DNA from 3 places in the Halomonas sp. AOP22-C1-8 genome. Region 2 is predicted to be linked to each of the others. Evidence: predicted binding sites of a transcription regulator. Region 2 holds the regulator's gene; each other region holds the start of a gene.
The links. Region 2 encodes FliA, which starts transcription of late flagellar genes. Its sites were predicted from a motif close to CTAAAGTTNNNNNNNNNNCNGCCGATA; they were not measured.

Region 1 (5,995 bases), on a different contig from region 2:
CTATTCAGTAGTTCGGCCATGACTTATCAAATATGAGCGCACAGGGGCTAAAGTTAATTCCTTTTCGGCCGATAGAGTTTATAGAATCCATTTTTTTGTCTGCGAGGACTGTACTGATGGCAACAATTACCTCCCTTGGTGTAGGTTCGGGATTGGACCTGACCGGCCTGCTGGATGAGCTTCAAAAAGCCGAGCGCGGTAAGCTTGAGCCGATTACGCAGCAAAAAGCCGACCAGCAAGCCAAAATTTCCGCTTACGGGCAGTTGCAAACTTCGCTCAACGCATTTAACGATGCGGTGGCCAAGATTAACGATCCAAAGCTTTATCAAAGTCTTTCCTCCAGTGTGCGTGGCGATGATATTAAAGCCGCTACCTCGGCGAGCGCGCTGCCGGGCAGTTACCGGGTAGAAGTCAGTCAGGTCGCGACATACGGCTCGCTTGCCTCTGAGAGTATTACTGGGATAGATAAACCCTCAGACGCACTGGAGCTAAACGGTGCGACCGCCATCAGGCTAAATTTTGCGGGTAGTGAGAGCGATCCGGTCGATATCGAATTTGATGCCAACAGCTCGCTCAACGATATTCGTGATGCAATTAACGCCAATAAAGACGCCGGTGTTAACGCCACGATTATTAATGACGGCGAAGGCTACCGCTTGGCACTCAGTTCCAAAGCCACGGGTGCAGATGCATCCATTGATAGCTTTGAATTTGTAGGTGGAGAAGGCCAAGGCCCATTCGCTGAAGCGGAAGAAGCTGGCGCCAAGCAGCAGGGGCAAGATGCTTCTTTAACGGTTAACGGCATCTCGATTACCAGTGCCAGTAACCAGGTGGAAGGCGCTATTCAAGGGGTAACGCTTAACCTGAATGAGCTAAGCATTGCCGAAGGTGAAAAAGCGACCAGTACCGTCAATATTGAGCGCGATACCCTAAAGCAGCGCGAAGCGATCAACGATTTTGTCGACGCGTATAACGATTTAAAAGATACGACTAACGGGCTCACTAGCTTCAACGCTGAAAGTGGAACAGCAGGAGAGCTACTGGGTGATCGTACCTTGCGCACGATTGAGTCTCGCCTGCGTAGCGTGCTTACCGGGGGGGGGGAAGGCGGCGAGCTTTCTACGCTGAGCCAACTGGGCATTACCTTAGAGGCTGGCACTACTCTTAGCGGTAAGCTGGAAGTTGATGATGAAAAGCTCGATAACCTAATCGCCAATGACCCGCAGGCGCTAAGCGCGTTTTTTGCCGGCGATAATAAAGACGGTGGTTTAGCCGGCAAGTTAAACAGCTCCATTGAGCAAATGACCAGTAGCAACGGCGTACTCACAGGTGCCGTTACAGGTGCTGAGAGCAACGTAAAAAGCCTGGATGAACGCTATGCGCGCATGGAAAAAAGCATCGATGCAACGATTGCCCGCTATCGCGCCCAGTTCAGCCAGCTGGACGTTATGGTGGCAGAGATGAACAGCATGAGTTCGTACCTGACCCAGCAGTTTGATGCGCTGGATGCCCAGCTAGGCCGCTAGTAGTAACCCCATCCAGGCCCTTGTAGGAGCGAGTGAAGCAGCCCCATAGCGCAGCCGGAGCAAGGGCGGCTAACGCCGCCACCACTGCACAAATGTAGTGCGCGGTAAACGAAGCGCACCCGCAACGCAGCGCACAGCGCTGCCGGGGGTTGGCTAACACAGCACACCCTATAGGCCAACGGCACAAATGTAGTGCGCGGTAAGCGAAGCGCACCCGCAAAGCAGCGCCCCGCGCTGCCGGGGTAAGGGCGACTAACGCCGCCATCGCCGAGTAAACTCAGCTCCCACAAAACCACTGGCTCCGCTTCGAAAACCGCGCATTGCCCCAATCATTACCCGCTGGGTGAAGCGCCACATGCAGCGGCTTGGCGCAGGCGTTAATCTTGAAACGCTCACCAGTCTGGTGGAGGACAAAGACATGCTGGCAGAAAACCTGGAAAATCTCTTGAGAAAAGAGCGCCTGAAAGCGTATCAAGAGGGCTATGAGGAAGGTTATCAAGAGACAAAGCGAAAAATTTTTAGGAATCTGCTTGTCTTTAGATTTGGCCAATTACCCAATTGGGTGGATGAACAGCTGCAAAAAGCAACGCCTGAGCAGCTAGCCGTTTGGTCGGAGCAAGTGCTTGTCGCTGATAGCCTGGAAGCGCTATTTACTCAGTAAGGCGCGTTTGTTATGAGCGTGGTTGAGCAAGGGCGGCTAGCGCCGCCATCGCCGAGTAACTCAGCTTCTACAACCTGTCTTGCCAGGCCTCAAAAGTGATCGCCCTTGCGCGGCCATGCTAACATCCCCGGTACTGCGCAGGAGGGCCCATGGCTAATCACTACGACACTGGCTATAAAGAACTTTTCAGCTACCCTGAATTTGTTCAACAACTGCTTGAAGGCTTTGCCCCGCCAGAAATCTCTGAGCTGATGGATTTCAGCACATTAAAACTCCATAGTGGCAATTACATCACACCGCTTTTTGAAGAGAAGTTTGAAGATCTGGTCTGGTCGGTGCAGGTGAACTGGCAAGGGACTACCCAGGAGGTCTACCTCTACCTGTTACTTGAGTTTCAATCCCGGGTCGACCGCACAATGCCCATTCGGCTGATGCACTACGTTGCCTGCTTCTATGACCATTTGCTAAAAGCGAAAGCGACCACGCCCGGTAAAGGCTTGCCGCCCGTGTTCCCTGTTGTGTTATATAACGGGACAGAGCGCTGGTCAGCCAAGCATGATATATACGACATGGTGCAGCCTACGCCACCCGTCTTTTTACAGCCTTACCAGCCGCATCTGCGCTATTATTTAATTGATGAAGGTGCTTACACTGATGAGGAACTAGCGCAGCGTCACAGCCCTCTAAGCGGTATATTTAGCATTGAAAACGCGGCCACGAGCTGGGAAAGCCTGCAACAAGCGGTTGACCGCATTGTCGCGATCATTCAGGCAGACCCCCATAAACCGCGCATTGACCCAATCATTACGCGCTGGGTGAAGCGCCACCTGCAACGGCTTGGCGCAGGCATCAACCTGGAAGCGCTTACAAGTTTGGTGGAGGATAAAAACATGTTGGCAGAAAACCTGGAAAACCTGGTGAAGAAAGAGCGGCTAGAAGGTCGTCAGGAAGGTCGCCAAGAAGGTCGCCAAGAAGGTCGCCAAGAGGCTGAGAAGTACGCGTTACAAGAAAAGCGTGAAACGGTACGCCACCTCTTATCGTTTGGAGTGCTAAATGATGAGCAGATTTCCGAAGCGACGGGCCTATCTATTCATGATATTGCAAAACTGCGTATCGAAGGTAAGCACTGACTGAGAAAGCAGCGCCCCGCGCTGCCGGGGGTTGGCTAACACAGCACACGTTATAGGCCAACGGCACAAATGTAGTGCGCGGTAAGCGAAGCGCACCCGCAACGCAGTGCGCAGCACTGCCGGGGGTTGGTTAACACAGCACACCCTATAGGCCAACGGCACAAATGTAGTGCGCGGTAAGCGAAGCGCACCCGCAATGCAGCGCATAGCGCTGCCGGGGTAAGGGCAGCTAGCGCCGCCATCGCCGAGTGAACTCAGCTCCCACAAAACCGCTGCCCCGCTCATTGTGAGAAACCACCCGCAATGCAGTGCCCCGCGCTGCCGGGGTAAGGGCGGCTAGCGCCGCCATCGCCGAGTGAACTCAGCTCCCACAAAACCGGGTGTGTCGATGTGTTGGGGGGCTGTGTAGACTGCTTACTCACTCGGGCTGCTTTTGTGGGAGCCCACTTCAGTGGTGGTCCGACACATCGGCGAAGCAGCGCCCCGCGCTGCCGGGGTTGAGTAACGCAGCTCTATAGGCCAACATGGCCGCTAGCGCCGGGTAACCTCAGCCTCCACAAGAATCAGCATAAACGTATCCCTCACACCGCGCCTGCCACCACATGCCGTGTGTCGAATGTTGATAATCCCCTCGTTACCAAAAATTACATAATTTTTTACTGCCTCCCCCTAAAGATTTCCTTCGTTGCGCCGTTATTAAGTATAACGGCGCACAACACGCCGAACAGCGGGCCACGTGGCCAGTCTTATTGAAAGGGGAATACCACCATGTCAGTGATCAATACCAACATCACAGCAATGATCGGTCAGCAAAACCTGAGCAAATCTCAGAGCGCGCTGTCTACCTCTATGGAGCGTCTGAGCTCTGGTCTGCGTATCAACAGCGCGAAAGATGATGCAGCTGGTCAAGCCATCGCTAACCGCATGTCTTCACAGATCACTGGCCTGTCTCAGGCTCAGCGTAACGCCAACGACGGTATCTCTGTTGCGCAAACCGCTGAAGGCGCCCTGAACCAGGTAAACGACAACCTGCAGCGTGTGCGTGAACTGACGGTTCAAGCCCAGAACGACACCAACTCTGCTGAAGACCGTAAATCCATCCAGGATGAAATCGATCAGCGCCTGACTGAGATCGACCGTATCTCTGAACAGACTGACTTCAACGGCGTTAAAGTGCTTGCTGACGACCAAAGCCTGTCTATCCAGGTAGGTGCCAACGACGGTGAGTCTATCGATGTTGTCTTGGAAAAAATCACTGCAGGCACTTTGAACCTTGATAGCTTTAACGTTAATGGTCCGGATGGTGCTTTGACTGCTCTAGACACTACTGCGGGCGGTGCTGCTGAAGCCGCTTTTGAGAAGGCATACGGTACTGCTACAAGCATCAATACCACTACAGTAGCTGCATTTGATGCTGATTTGGCAACTGAGTTGGGTGTAGGTGCTGATGCAATCACTACTGGCACCACAGCTCAGGTTGATGAAGCCGGCAACTGGTACGTTGATGTAGTTGTTGAGACAAACAATGCCGCTGAAATTAACTCCTTGAACTTGCAAGGGCTTGAGATGGAGGCGGGCACTGCTAAAACCTTCCGTGTTGCCTTGGATCCAGCAGACGCTAATATTACTGGTACCGCTGAAACTGCAGCTTTCACTGTTGATGGCTCCACGTTGGGTGCCAAAGACCTGCTAAGCGGAGCCACTGCTAATCCGATGGAGCAGCTCGATAGTGCTCTGAAGCAAGTTGATGAGCTGCGTTCTGGTTTGGGTGCGATCCAAAACCGCTTTGAGTCTGCAATTACCAACCTGCAAACCAACGAAACTAACCTATCCGCTGCTCGGTCACGTATCGAAGATGCTGACTACGCCAGTGAGGTGGCTAACATGACCCGTGCTCAGATCCTGCAACAGGCGGGCACCTCGGTTCTGGCCCAGGCGAACCAAATGCCGCAGAACGTACTGTCTCTGCTGGGTTAAACTTCCGCAGCTAGAAAGCTTCGGTAGGTATATCGAAACAGGCCCTGTTTACAGGGCCTGTTTTTTTTATAAAGCCAGTGTGCAAGTTGATATGATGGCTTGAGCCCTCTTTCCAGCAGTGAGTTTATATATGAGTCGTCATAAATCTCGTCGGTCTTCTTCAGTTAAGCTAGCCAACAAGTCAATTGCAACGCCCACTAATTCTCATACTGCCCGCAGAAGCAAAGGGGATGCTCTTCTTAAAAGTGGCAGATACTTGGAAGCAGCGAGTGAGTACCAAAAGCTGGTTGATGAAAATAGGGCAAACCATCAGGTTTATGGGCGCTTATCAGAAGCCAAATATCGACTAGGCAATGTTCAGGAAGCCGAAGAACTATTAGCTAAAGCCTTGGAAATAGAGCCAAATTATGCCGAAGCACACCACGGCATAGCTTATTTATTACACCATCGCCGTCAAAATCAGCAAGCATTGACTCATATACAGACCGCATGCCGTTTGGATCCGGATAAAGCAGAGTACCTTTCGCTTCAAGGAATGGTATTGGTCGCCTTGCATCAGCATAGTGAAGCATTAAACTGCTATGAAAAAGGGCTTCAAGTTTCTCCTGGTTATACATCACTATGGAATAATTATGGTAATGCCTTGAACGATTTGGGCCGACTTGATGAAAGTATGGCTGCTTATCGTAGAGCGTTAGAAC
Region 2 (5,995 bases):
GCGGTTCCGGCGGCGGGCAAATCATCGCCGAAGGCACGCCGGAACAGATCGTCAAGCAGCACGTTTCACATACCGGACGCTTTCTCTCTCCGCTACTTGAACGCGGCAACCGCGCCGCTTCGTAATCGGGCGTTTCAGGGTGGGCATGCGCCCACCCTGAACGTGATTTTATGCCATAATTTAGCCGATTCGCCCCTGTATCAAGGTCATCGGGCAGTGCAGTGCGCGATTAATTGCTTATCGTCATTCGCCAAATAACTTGATATTTGTTAGGCAACACTCATGGAGATCAAGCTGTGAGCGAAGATCAAAGCTGCATTCTTCACCACTTCAGCCACTACTGCTCATTAAGCACGGCAGATAAAGCCCTGTTAGCGTCCCTGGAAGAGAGCCCTACGGATATCACAGCGGGCTCACTGCTATGGGAACTCGGTGATCCGGCTGGCGAATTTTGCACCTTGAAAAGTGGTTGGGCCTACTCCTATCGCCACCTTGAAAACGGTGATCGACAGATTCTGGAAATTTATTTGCCTGGCGATATTATTGGCCTGCGTGAGTTCGCGTTTTCGCAACGTCTGGAAAGTGTTCGCATGATTACCGATGGCGTAATCTGTCATTTTCCGCACAAACGCCTGCTTGACGTATTTCGTCAGTCGGTGCCACTAACCTCGGTGGTATTTGCGATCACCAGCCGTCACCAGGCACTGCTCACCGAACGACTAGTAACGCTTGCCCGACGCAGTGCTCGGCAAAAAACAGCGCACTTCCTGTACGAAATGTATTTGAGACTGCGCCAGACCAATAGCCATACCGACGGGCAGCTTCGACTCCCGCTCTCTCAAGAGCAGCTAGCTGACATTCTGGGCTTAAGCCCTGTACATGTTAGCCGCACCTTTAGCTTGCTGAGCGAAGAAGGTCTGGTATTTCGTGATCGTCACAACGTTACGATTCCTGATCTTCAAGCACTGGCGGCAGTCGGCGAGTTTGATGACTGTTATCTTAATGACGACGTTAGGCCATTATTCGAACTTTCTGCCTAGTGGCCATTACCACTACCATTACCACGTGCTGCCACGGGCGGTAGTGGTTTATAGAAAGCACCCGGCGCCTTTGCTGCGGGCAAACCCGTCATAAACGCTGGGCTTTTCTTACCCAACCTTGATGTGCTGACATGACACCCTATTCAACAGCCTTGGCAAGCGCCACCCTTCTACTTATTGCACCGTTAACACAGGCGGCGAACTTTAATATGGAGGACATACAGTCGCATGGCCAGTGGCAATCAATGGCGTTAACGCTGGGTAATGAGCACCACTTTCGCGCCGTTGAAACCCATAGTTATTCCGACGCGACACTCAGCCTGAATGCCACCCAAAACGTGTGTGATTTACCGTGGCTTGAAGTGCGTGTCACGCTGGAGGAGCAGCAAGGCGAAAGTAAAACCGTCAACCTGGTGCCGACCCGGCTGCGTATCGATGAGCAGCCCGCGGTCGATACCATGGCAGAATTCATCACCGAGCGAGGCGATAACGGCTTTTACGTACACTTTTATCTTGCTGATATGCAGACGCTAATGCACCAGATGGAACAAGGCGAGCAACTTTTCCTGGGGTTTGATCGAGGCGAACAGCCCCCCTGGTACATGACGTTTCAGCTTGAAGGCGCCGATCAAGCGATTGAGCGCATGCAAACGCTATGTGAAACCGCGTCGCCCTGAAAGTCGCTGGATTAAACGCGTCCCCAGCAATTGGGTTAACGTTACCGATTGGCGTGAGAGTCCCATCAGCGCGGCCAGATTTGTACTGGTCGCCTGGATGCGCCGACGATCGACATCAAGCACCAACAGGGCAGCATACGACTGCAGCAGAAGGGGATGCTTAGGCACAACCCCAGCCTTGAGCAGTCCACTCACCCTTCTGGCTGTTGTCGTAACAACAGTTCAACGCGCCGGTTAGCAGCTCGCCCTTCAGGTGTTGCGTTGCTTTCCATAGGTTGAGTATCCGCATAACCAACGGCCCGCATGCGAGAAATAGCGATGCCCTGACCTTCCAGATGGCGCATAACGGCAATCGCACGTCCGGCGGAAAGCTCCCAGTTGGAAGGGAACCGAGTGGTAGCAATAGGAAGATTGTCAGTGTGTCCTTCAACGGAAACCTGACCATCAAAGGCCGCTAACACATCAATAAGGCTTTCTATCACATCCTGGCCTAGAGAGGTTAGCACTGCCTCGCCACTGGGAAATAAAAGGCTATCATCAATGCGTAGCGTTACGCCCTCCTGGCCCTGCGATACGCTGACGCCGGGAATATCCAATGCCGCCATCTGGGGCTGCAACCCGCTATGGCGCGGGTGAATACCGGTGGCAAGCGTTGCCAAGGGCAGTGAGCTAATCACGCTGGCCATGGACGCTTCCTCACCCTCAAGTGCTTCATTACCACCGGGGGGAGCCAAAGCCAGCAACAAAACAAACAGCGTAATCAGCAGGGTGAGCACGTCCAGATAACTGGTCAGCCAGCTCTCATCGCTTTCACCCTGCCCGGCGGGAAGCTCCAGCGCATGGCGCGTATTGTTATCCAGCATCGCCTTAGCCCTTTGCCGTCGCGCTTGGTGTATCAGGCCGGGGCTTTATAGTGGCATCGCGAATCTCATCGTTATAGTTGGCGATAAATGAATTGAGCGTTTCCTCAATAAAAGAGGGCAGGCGGCGCTTGGTGATCAGTGAAATACCTTCCAGCACCATGTTCATGGTAATCAGGCGCTCTTCTGTACGTCGTTCTAGCTTCACCGCGATGGGTTTAAACACCAGATTCGCCAGCAAAATACCGTAGAAGGTGGTGAGCAGCGCCACCGCCATACGGGGGCCAATGACATCCAGGTCACCGGCATCCATGACTTCCAGCATATTAACCAATCCCACCAGCGTGCCAATCATGCCAAACGCTGGCGCATAGGTCGCCATGGTGCGAAAAATCTGGGCTTCTGCGTGCTCGCGAGCCTTGAGCCGGGCAATCCGCCAACGCAGCATGTCGAAGATCTCATCTTCTTTGGTATTGGCAATGACTAACTGAATACCGGTACGTAAAAACGGATTGCGCGTATGCTCCAACTCTTGTTCGACTGCACGCACATCGCCTTTAAACCATAGCCGGGACATGGCGACCAGCTCGTTGATATCGTCGCGTATATAGGTATTTTCACGCCGAAAGACAAGCCCTACCAAGCGTACAACGCGTAACACCTCTTTTAGCGGATAGCTTATAAAAGTAGCGGCCAGAGTACCGGTTATAACAATCGCCAGGCCCGGCAGATTGATAAAACTTTCAGGGGACTCCGCAGTAAAGAACAGCACGCTTACTAGCAGCAGCATACTGGCGAATATACCTATCAACGTGGACGGGTTCATCAACGGCTCCTCGCCGGTTATTGTGAGTTAACGTATCGGTTGTTTAGGCTGAATCATGCAACCGGGCACGCAGACGGCTAATGGCTTGGCTATGCAACTGAGACACACGCGACTCGGTCACGCCCAGCACGGCGCCCACTTCTTTTAAATTCAGCTCTTCCTGGTAATAAAGTGCCATGAGCAGTTTCTCGCGCTCTGGCAACGCCTCAATGGCAGCAACCAATGTTTGGCGCTGCTGCTCATCCAGCAGCTTTTCAAACGGCAAGTTGCTCACATCAAAACTTACCGGCTCACCACCATCGGCAACCAACTCTTCAAACGGCAATAGCTGACCGCTATTGGTGTCGTTGAGCAGCTGTTGGTAATCACCCAGCGGCATCTCAAGCGCCAAGGCAATTTCACTCTCTTCCGGCGAGCGCCCGAGCTGCTGCTCTAGCCGCCGGATCGCGTCGTCCACAGCGCGCGCAGCGCGGCGCACGCTGCGTGGCAACCAATCCCGCGTACGCAGTTCATCGACCATCGCCCCACGGATACGCTGGCTGGCAAACGTCGCAAAGCTGGCACCATGAGCGGCATCAAAACGGCCCAGTGCTTCTAAAAGCCCTACCGTGCCCGCCTGAATAAGATCATCAAGTTCAATACTGGCTGGCAACCTGACCTGCAGTGTTAAGGCATGACGTCTTACCAGTGGCATGTATTGTGTGAATAGCTCGCCTTGCTTGATTCTGCCTTGTGCTGTGTACATCTTTTTGCCTCGCGGCTATACAACTTTTACTGATAGTTCACAATGACTTGCAGACCCTGAACACGAACAGGCCGCTGTCCAGGCAGTAACTTAAAACGAAACTGCAAAGGAGCACTTACCTGCCTTCCCGCCAGCTCGGTGACCGTTCCGCGCCCTCCCGAGAGAGCCACACACTGCTCCGGATGGCATAGCCATGCGTTGATAGCGCTGCCCGGCGGCGCCTCAAGCTGCCAGTGTATCCGATCAATCACACGATTGTGCACCTGTACAGAATCGGGTGGCGTCATTGACTGGCTACGGGTTTCCCGGTCACTCATGGCCACCATCACGCCCGGCACCGAGGTGCTCCAGCTGCCCGCCGCCTGAGCGCTACCGATGAGACCTATCAACCCGCAAACACCCATCATCTTGAATAGCTTGCTTAACATGTCGAATATTTCCTTATCAGCGCGCCAGCACCAGAAGATCGATGGCCAAATAGTGGCTAGCGGCTTCACGCAAGTTTTCCAACAAGCCTTGGCGCGACAAAGAGGGCTCGTGCAGTGCCAATAATCGGCGCGGCCCGCCATTGTCACGCGCCTGGCGAAGTAGCCGGTACATCTCGGCAAATGCGTCCGCATCGCTGTTAACCCAGAGCGCCCAACGCGCATGCCGAGCACTTAGCTGAGCCAGATCAGGCGCATTAACGCTAACCGCCTGTATATCCCAATCGTCAGGTGATCCTGCCCAGTGACGGCCCAGCGCAGACCATTGAGCCAGGCGATGTTGAGCCTGTTTGACAGCCTGCGCGCCCTGCCCTGGCAAACCAATAATATACAAGGGCTTTTTAGGTCGCGAAGGGGCTTTCGCAACCGGCTGCTCGTCAATCGTGGGGGTGGGCGAAACAGCACCTGGCGCGGGCGCAGGCGCTTCGCTCATCACCTCCATATCACTTGCCAACGGCGCATCAGGCTGGCTGGGTGCCTGCTTCTGACGCTGGCTGTCGGCCCATTGGCGCAAGCCCGCCGCCTGATCCTGACTCATACATTCACCTCTCGGCTAACGCTGCCCAATTGGCGAATGGCGTCGCGCGCCATAAAGGCGTACATCAACGCATCCAGCATGGCCGTATCGCGGCGTTTTCGGCGCGTGCCCAACAGGCTGAGTAGATCGCTACGCAGACTGGACGCCTCATCATCATCCGCGTTATCCAAATGCCCGACCACTGACGCGACGCCGCTGGCTAACAGTAGACGTACTTCTGGATCCACGTCCCCGCTATCGGCCTCTTTAAACTGCTGCAACGCGCGTTTGGTGAGCGCTGCCAGGCCCTCACTTTGCAGCTGAATGACCAGTTGGAAAAGTACATCGGCGCCTAAACGAGCCGGCGTCAACCAGTAGCGCCGGGCAACGACCTTGGCACTTTCGGGGTCACGAACCTCCCCATACCACGCAAGCAGTACACTGCCCGCCTCATTTTGCACTTCGGCATAGGCGGTCCATAACTGCATGGATTGGCCACGAAACCGCACGCTGACATGATGGCTGAGCGTGCTTTGTTCAAATAGTCCACGTAGCGCAGAACGCTCGCCATGAAAGTATACACGCTGTGCGGATGTCACAAGGCTGACCCAAGTCAGCTGTTGCTCATTCAGCCACTGCACGGTTTCTGCCGGAGGCAGCACGGGCAATAGATGCACCGTGGCGCCCGCCTCCATTCGTGTCTCAAGCCTGGCCTGCCAACCCGCAGGTTGGCGATGTTGAAGCATGGGGACGGCATGCCAAGCGCCCCGTTCGTCCATGCTGATATCCGGCATCGACCAATCACAGCCACGCTCGTTACGGCGTGCCGCCCACACCACACCAGG
Region 3 (5,130 bases), on a different contig from region 2:
GTTGTTTGGGTTTCATGGATGAGTGCTTAACGAGCTTGCGCTCGCCGATAAAGCTGGGCAGCACTTTCAATCGCCATTGCCTCGAACGCGTCAAGCGTTAATAGCTGATCATGGCGCTTATCTTCTACCACGGCATTCAACTCTTTCTGATAACGCTTTAACAAATGCTCCAGGTTCATACGGATCATGGTCAGTTCCAGCTGAAACTCCGTTTTCAGCGTGTTTATATGCGCAATGCTTTCCAGTTCCTGGTTAGCCATTAGCGCTTCATCAAGGGTGCCCCCCACCAGCTTTTCGAGGGTATCAAGCTTAGGCACTACGTCATAAATAACATCGTAGGCTGAAATAGTCGGCACATTCGTTTTCATAAGTTCTTCTAAAAAATGGCCCCTTTAAGAAGCCTATTTATAATGTCTAATAATAAGGCATGAGCTTTATCCTCAAGCCTCAATTACTCCAACAGAGAAAGCACGTTCTGTGGAACCTGGTTCGCTTGGGCCAGTACAGACGTACCTGCCTGCCCCAGAATCTGCGCTTTGGTCATACTGGCCACTTCCACCGCGTAGTCAGCATCCATAATACGCGAGCGGGCGGCGGAAAGGTGACGATTGGTTTCGTCATGATTTTCAATGATGGCTAACAGCCGGTTATCCAGAGCGCCAAACTCGCTGCGCTTGTTATCCACTTGGGCGATTGCTCGGTCTAATGTCGCCAGTGGATCAGCAGGGTTGCGGATGCGGCGTGCTTCATCTGTCTCACGTATTGTTACCGTGGTCAGGTCGTTATCCACGTTTGTACTTAGAGAGCTTCCCACTGGGTAATAAAGGATTACGTCACCGTTTCCATTAACGGTTTGCAGCAAATGTTCGCCTTTTTGGTTCAGCACGATGTTGGCGGTTTTCATCGCACCGCTGCCATTTGAAAAGGCGTTTACATTAAACACGTAACCATTTTCAGGCTCAGCGGCCATAACATCTTGATGCGTTGTGCCGTTTAACTCGACATAGTTAACCTGCACATTGGCATTACTCGGCTTAAAATGCACGAACGACGAACCAGCAACAAAAGGCTGGTCGGTGACTGCCCCCATGGGTGTACGTTCACTTACCACGGTGAACGTACTCTCCGAACCACCTGTTTGGCTGGTCACATCAGCGGGATAATACGCATACTGCCCCCCCGCCAACTGCTCTTCGACATAATAAGTGCTGTTTAACTGTACTAGAGAGATGCTGCCGCTGTTGCTTTCATCCTGACCATCCAGGGTCAGGCTATAGTCCGCGCTGCCTTTTTGCACTGTTGGCATATAACGCACTTCACTAATGGGGCCCGGCATATCAGCCGGGGCTACACGCGTGTCTTCCAGCACTTGGGCCACCACACTTCGCTGGCTGTTATCCATGACAAGCTCAACGGGTGTATAGTCGCTCCCACGTGCTATCCAATACTCTCCTCCCGAACGTACGATATCCGCGCTACCTAACGGCCAACTATTGCCGTCCAAGTCGACAGCGCTTCGGGAGTATATAACTTCACCTAATGTGCGTTCAGTCACTGCCTCTCGAACATTAATCGTTACGTCGTTATTGCGGGTATCCGTATCGTGTGATGCGCTAATCGATACATTTTTAAGCTGCCCGCCATCGCCACCTAGCTGGATAACATCGCGGTTATTAAAGCGCACTAAATGTGGTTCGTTATCAGCAGGCACATAAGCAACGCGTGAATGCTCCGCATCGTCGATAGGAATACGCGCCGAGCGGCCCGGCAGGGTGTCAGTATGCGTGATGGTGTCAGGTTCACCCTGGAAGGTAAAATCCTTAAGCCCCAGTGTTTGCACACTAAAGCCGGGGGCGTCTAAATTAACGCTCAGGGTTTCGCCATCGTTGGCGCCTACTTGCAGGGAAAGATGCCCCGCCGTGCCATCCAGAAGCGGAATGCCGTTATATTCGGCCACCTGGTTCAAGCGCTCGATTTCCTTCAGGTTGAGATTAATCTCCGCCTGGATACGGTCGCCCATTTCGCCGTTATAAATTTCACTCAACCCCTGCACGGTAAGCTCACGGATACGCTGCAACTTACCGTTCACTGCCTCCAGCACGCCTTGTGCGGTTTGCGACAACGACACGCCATCGTTGGCATTACGCATCGCCATGCCGCGCCCGCTAATCTGGCTGGTCATGCGGTTAGCAATTGCCTGGCCTGCGGCATCATCCTTAGCGCCGTTGATACGCAAGCCGGATGAAAGGCGCTCCATGGACGTCGCCAGCGCAGACTGATTGCGCTTCAGGTTCGCTTGGCCGTTCATAGATGGCAAATTGGTATGGATCGACGCCATTTACGGGCCTGCCTATTAGTAGTAATTACTTGCTTATCGGCCCGGCTATAAAAAACTTTACCAGTGAGTTACAAGAACTCAACTGGTCGTCAGGTATGGAGAGCTATTAACTCCCTACCCTTCGCCACAGAGTCTATGCACACAACTAAAAAATCTGCCAAAAGCACGTTTCAACACCTGCCCTGGCATCGATTAAAGAAAACGAGCCCCCATAAGCGAAAGCGCATAGTGGATGTCGGCCCGACGCTCGCACCATGCGACCAGACGTCTAAATGTCCATACATACACAAAGAATGCTCGGTCAATTATCACTCACAAGATGCAGGCACTAAAGCACCTGCATCTTGTTAATCACCCCCACTGAACTAACGTAATTCGAAAACACGAAAAAGAGCCGCTCTCCTTTAAGAAACAACCTATAGCGGGTTCTTCGAGAATTTAGCCCACAAAGCATCTAATTTCTTCCTATCAACACCTTGCCTAACTTTAAATACGCCAGCAGTATCAACCTGATCGACCACCTCTAAAAACTCAAGCACTACATGGTATTGTGGTCGGTTCCAAAAATCATGGATAAAAATCCGAGCCATTTCCTGGTCATGCATGTGCTCTATAATATGGATAACTGATGCAATCGTACATGCGACCCTAAAACGACCATCCACAAGAATCAAATCAAATGACTGTTTATGGTGATGAATCGCCTGACTGTATTCAGAAAAATGATGCTGGAATTCACCTGAGACTGGTACCCCCCACTCCTTAGTTGGCCCGATATTGACAGACTCAACTTGGCACTTATCACCCAGTTTATCTTTTAGTGCCCTCACCCATTTAGCGTCGCTTTCCACACCTTCTACTCTCAAGCCTTCTTTTATCGCCCAAACTGTAGATCCACCTGAGCCAAATTCAAAATAGTGCTTTGCTTTTTTTAAATATTTCTTAAACAGCTTTCGTTCCGCATGCGACATGAAAGGAGCATCAGGAAGCGGGAATTCCAATACTTCTATTTTGTCAGACACTTCTATTTTTTCATTCAACAATGACTCAGTAGAAGTTTCGAGTTGAGTGTCAGCTAACTTTTGCAGAATCAAATACTCTTCTGCCTTTTCTTCATCAATTTCAACCAATAGTTTATATGTTAGATCCTTGATGCCATACACCGTGTGCAACAAAAAAGCCAGTTTGGAGCGCTGATTTTCATTTAGCTCAGCCAACCGCTCGTAAGTGGGGAGAAAAACTGCATCGGCACTTTGAAGCTCGGTAGCTTGGCGAATTTCTGCAGGCACGCTGTCCGGCAGGTGGCTTAAGTGCTGTTGGTTGTTGAAACGGTATAGACGGAAACCATGACGTGACATCCAGTGCTGAATTTCAGCTAAGTTTGGCTGTCGTTTATGCGTCGGTTGAAAGGCAATACGCACTTGAATGACCAGCGTGTCTTTAAGGGCTTTTTCACCATTTTCAAGAATTACGGCCGCATCGCTTAAATCGTCCAGAATTAACCAATCCAAACTATCCAGCCCTTCGATGCTATCTAACGCGATGGTATTGATCGGAAGCTTAGCAAGCACGCTTGCACCAGCAGGGTTGGCTCCGTACTGCTGCTCCATTGGCAGCGGTTCCAAGGTGCTGCTAAACACTGGGTCTAAACAGGAATAAAGTGTCGCTGGCTTTCCATCCCCTAAAACAGCATGGGTAAAGACTTGGACACCTTTACTGCCCTCGAACCGCTCAGCATTTATTACTTGGCTTGCTGGATCGAAGGCCACTATGCCAAAAGAATTTAGCTGCCTAAGGGTATCGATGCCCTTCTCAACAACCAATTTTGAGCCATTATCCAGCACTATAATCTTGCCAGGTAGCGACCAGTTAAACCCAGTCGCTTCGACTTCCATACTTTCTGCATAAACAACATCAACGGGTATTTCTTCATCTTCAAATTTCGCCAGCCCAGTTTTATCAAACGTTAGCGCAGCAGGCTGCTTTCCTTCGCAGTGACGCTGCCAAATAGCGCGCATGGCATCGGTAAAGTGTTTTGCAAAGCGGGTAGCATCGCATACAGGCGACTCTAATAAGACTTGACGGAGGTGCTGCCTGATAGTGGCAAGGCTATCTAAATCAGATGCAAGCTCTAAAACTCTTTCTCGATACTCCTCCCAAGAACTAACGACAAGTTCTGGCATGCCCGCATTAATTAAATGAGTAGCACTGTGGCGCCCTGCAAAGGTTGGCCCTGGGAGAGTGACCACCGGAACTCCCATTAATAAAGATTCACAGGTAGTTAATCCACCTGAATATGGCCATGGGTCTAAAGAAATATCCACATCATTGTAGCACTGGAGGAGCTCAACATGAGGGGAAGGTCCTTCAATACGCAGTCGGTCTGCCGAAACCCCTTCTGCCTTCATTAAATTAATAATACGCTCACGCATTTCAGGGCTACCGAGCTGCATGCTTTTAAGGTACAACCTTGAGTTTGGTATTTTATGCATCAACTTAGACCATTGAGCTAACACCTGCTCATTTAATTTAGTAGCATTATTAAAACAGCCAAAAGTTACATACCCATTTTTGTCAGCGGGCAGCGATGACACTGAAGGTCTGTAACGAGGAGGCGTATAACAAATATAGTCATCAGGCAATCGAATTATTTTTTCTGTATAATTGCTATCAACGCCTAAAGGAGTTTCCAGGCTATCACTCAACAAATAATCTATTGAAGCTACACCAGTAGTATTAATCAAACCGCCAACCCATTTAACTATTATCGGAGCTGGGGCATTTGCAATAGC

Region 1: a site for FliA is predicted at 3,987-4,013, ahead of ACT3TY_RS16155 (FliC/FljB family flagellin). Genes of this name have one in related genera too.
Region 3: a site for FliA is predicted at 2,373-2,399, ahead of ACT3TY_RS16145 (flagellin N-terminal helical domain-containing protein). Genes of this name have one in related genera too.

What each region holds. Positions count from the first base shown of each region.
Region 1 is NZ_JBQSYD010000036.1:24,727-30,721, reverse strand. It holds gene fliD (flagellar filament capping protein FliD) at 117-1,526, shown strand; gene ACT3TY_RS16170 (hypothetical protein) at 1,882-2,187, shown strand; gene ACT3TY_RS16165 (Rpn family recombination-promoting nuclease/putative transposase) at 2,337-3,317, shown strand; gene ACT3TY_RS16160 (hypothetical protein) at 3,599-3,739, opposite strand; gene ACT3TY_RS16155 (FliC/FljB family flagellin) at 4,086-5,294, shown strand; gene ACT3TY_RS16150 (O-linked N-acetylglucosamine transferase, SPINDLY family protein) at 5,425-5,995, shown strand, end outside.
Region 2 is NZ_JBQSYD010000010.1:61,391-67,385, forward strand. It holds gene uvrA (excinuclease ABC subunit UvrA) at 1-125, shown strand, start outside; gene ACT3TY_RS07500 (Crp/Fnr family transcriptional regulator) at 297-1,040, shown strand; gene ACT3TY_RS07505 (hypothetical protein) at 1,172-1,717, shown strand; gene ACT3TY_RS07510 (hypothetical protein) at 1,694-1,885, opposite strand; gene ACT3TY_RS07515 (OmpA/MotB family protein) at 1,909-2,580, opposite strand; gene ACT3TY_RS07520 (motility protein A) at 2,585-3,403, opposite strand; gene ACT3TY_RS07525 (RNA polymerase sigma factor FliA) at 3,447-4,148, opposite strand; gene ACT3TY_RS07530 (flagellar protein FlhE) at 4,175-4,576, opposite strand; gene ACT3TY_RS07535 (hypothetical protein) at 4,593-5,171, opposite strand; gene flhF (flagellar biosynthesis protein FlhF) at 5,168-5,995, opposite strand, start outside.
Region 3 is NZ_JBQSYD010000036.1:19,154-24,283, forward strand. It holds gene ACT3TY_RS16140 (hypothetical protein) at 27-368, opposite strand; gene ACT3TY_RS16145 (flagellin N-terminal helical domain-containing protein) at 452-2,338, opposite strand; gene ACT3TY_RS16150 (O-linked N-acetylglucosamine transferase, SPINDLY family protein) at 2,755-5,130, opposite strand, start outside.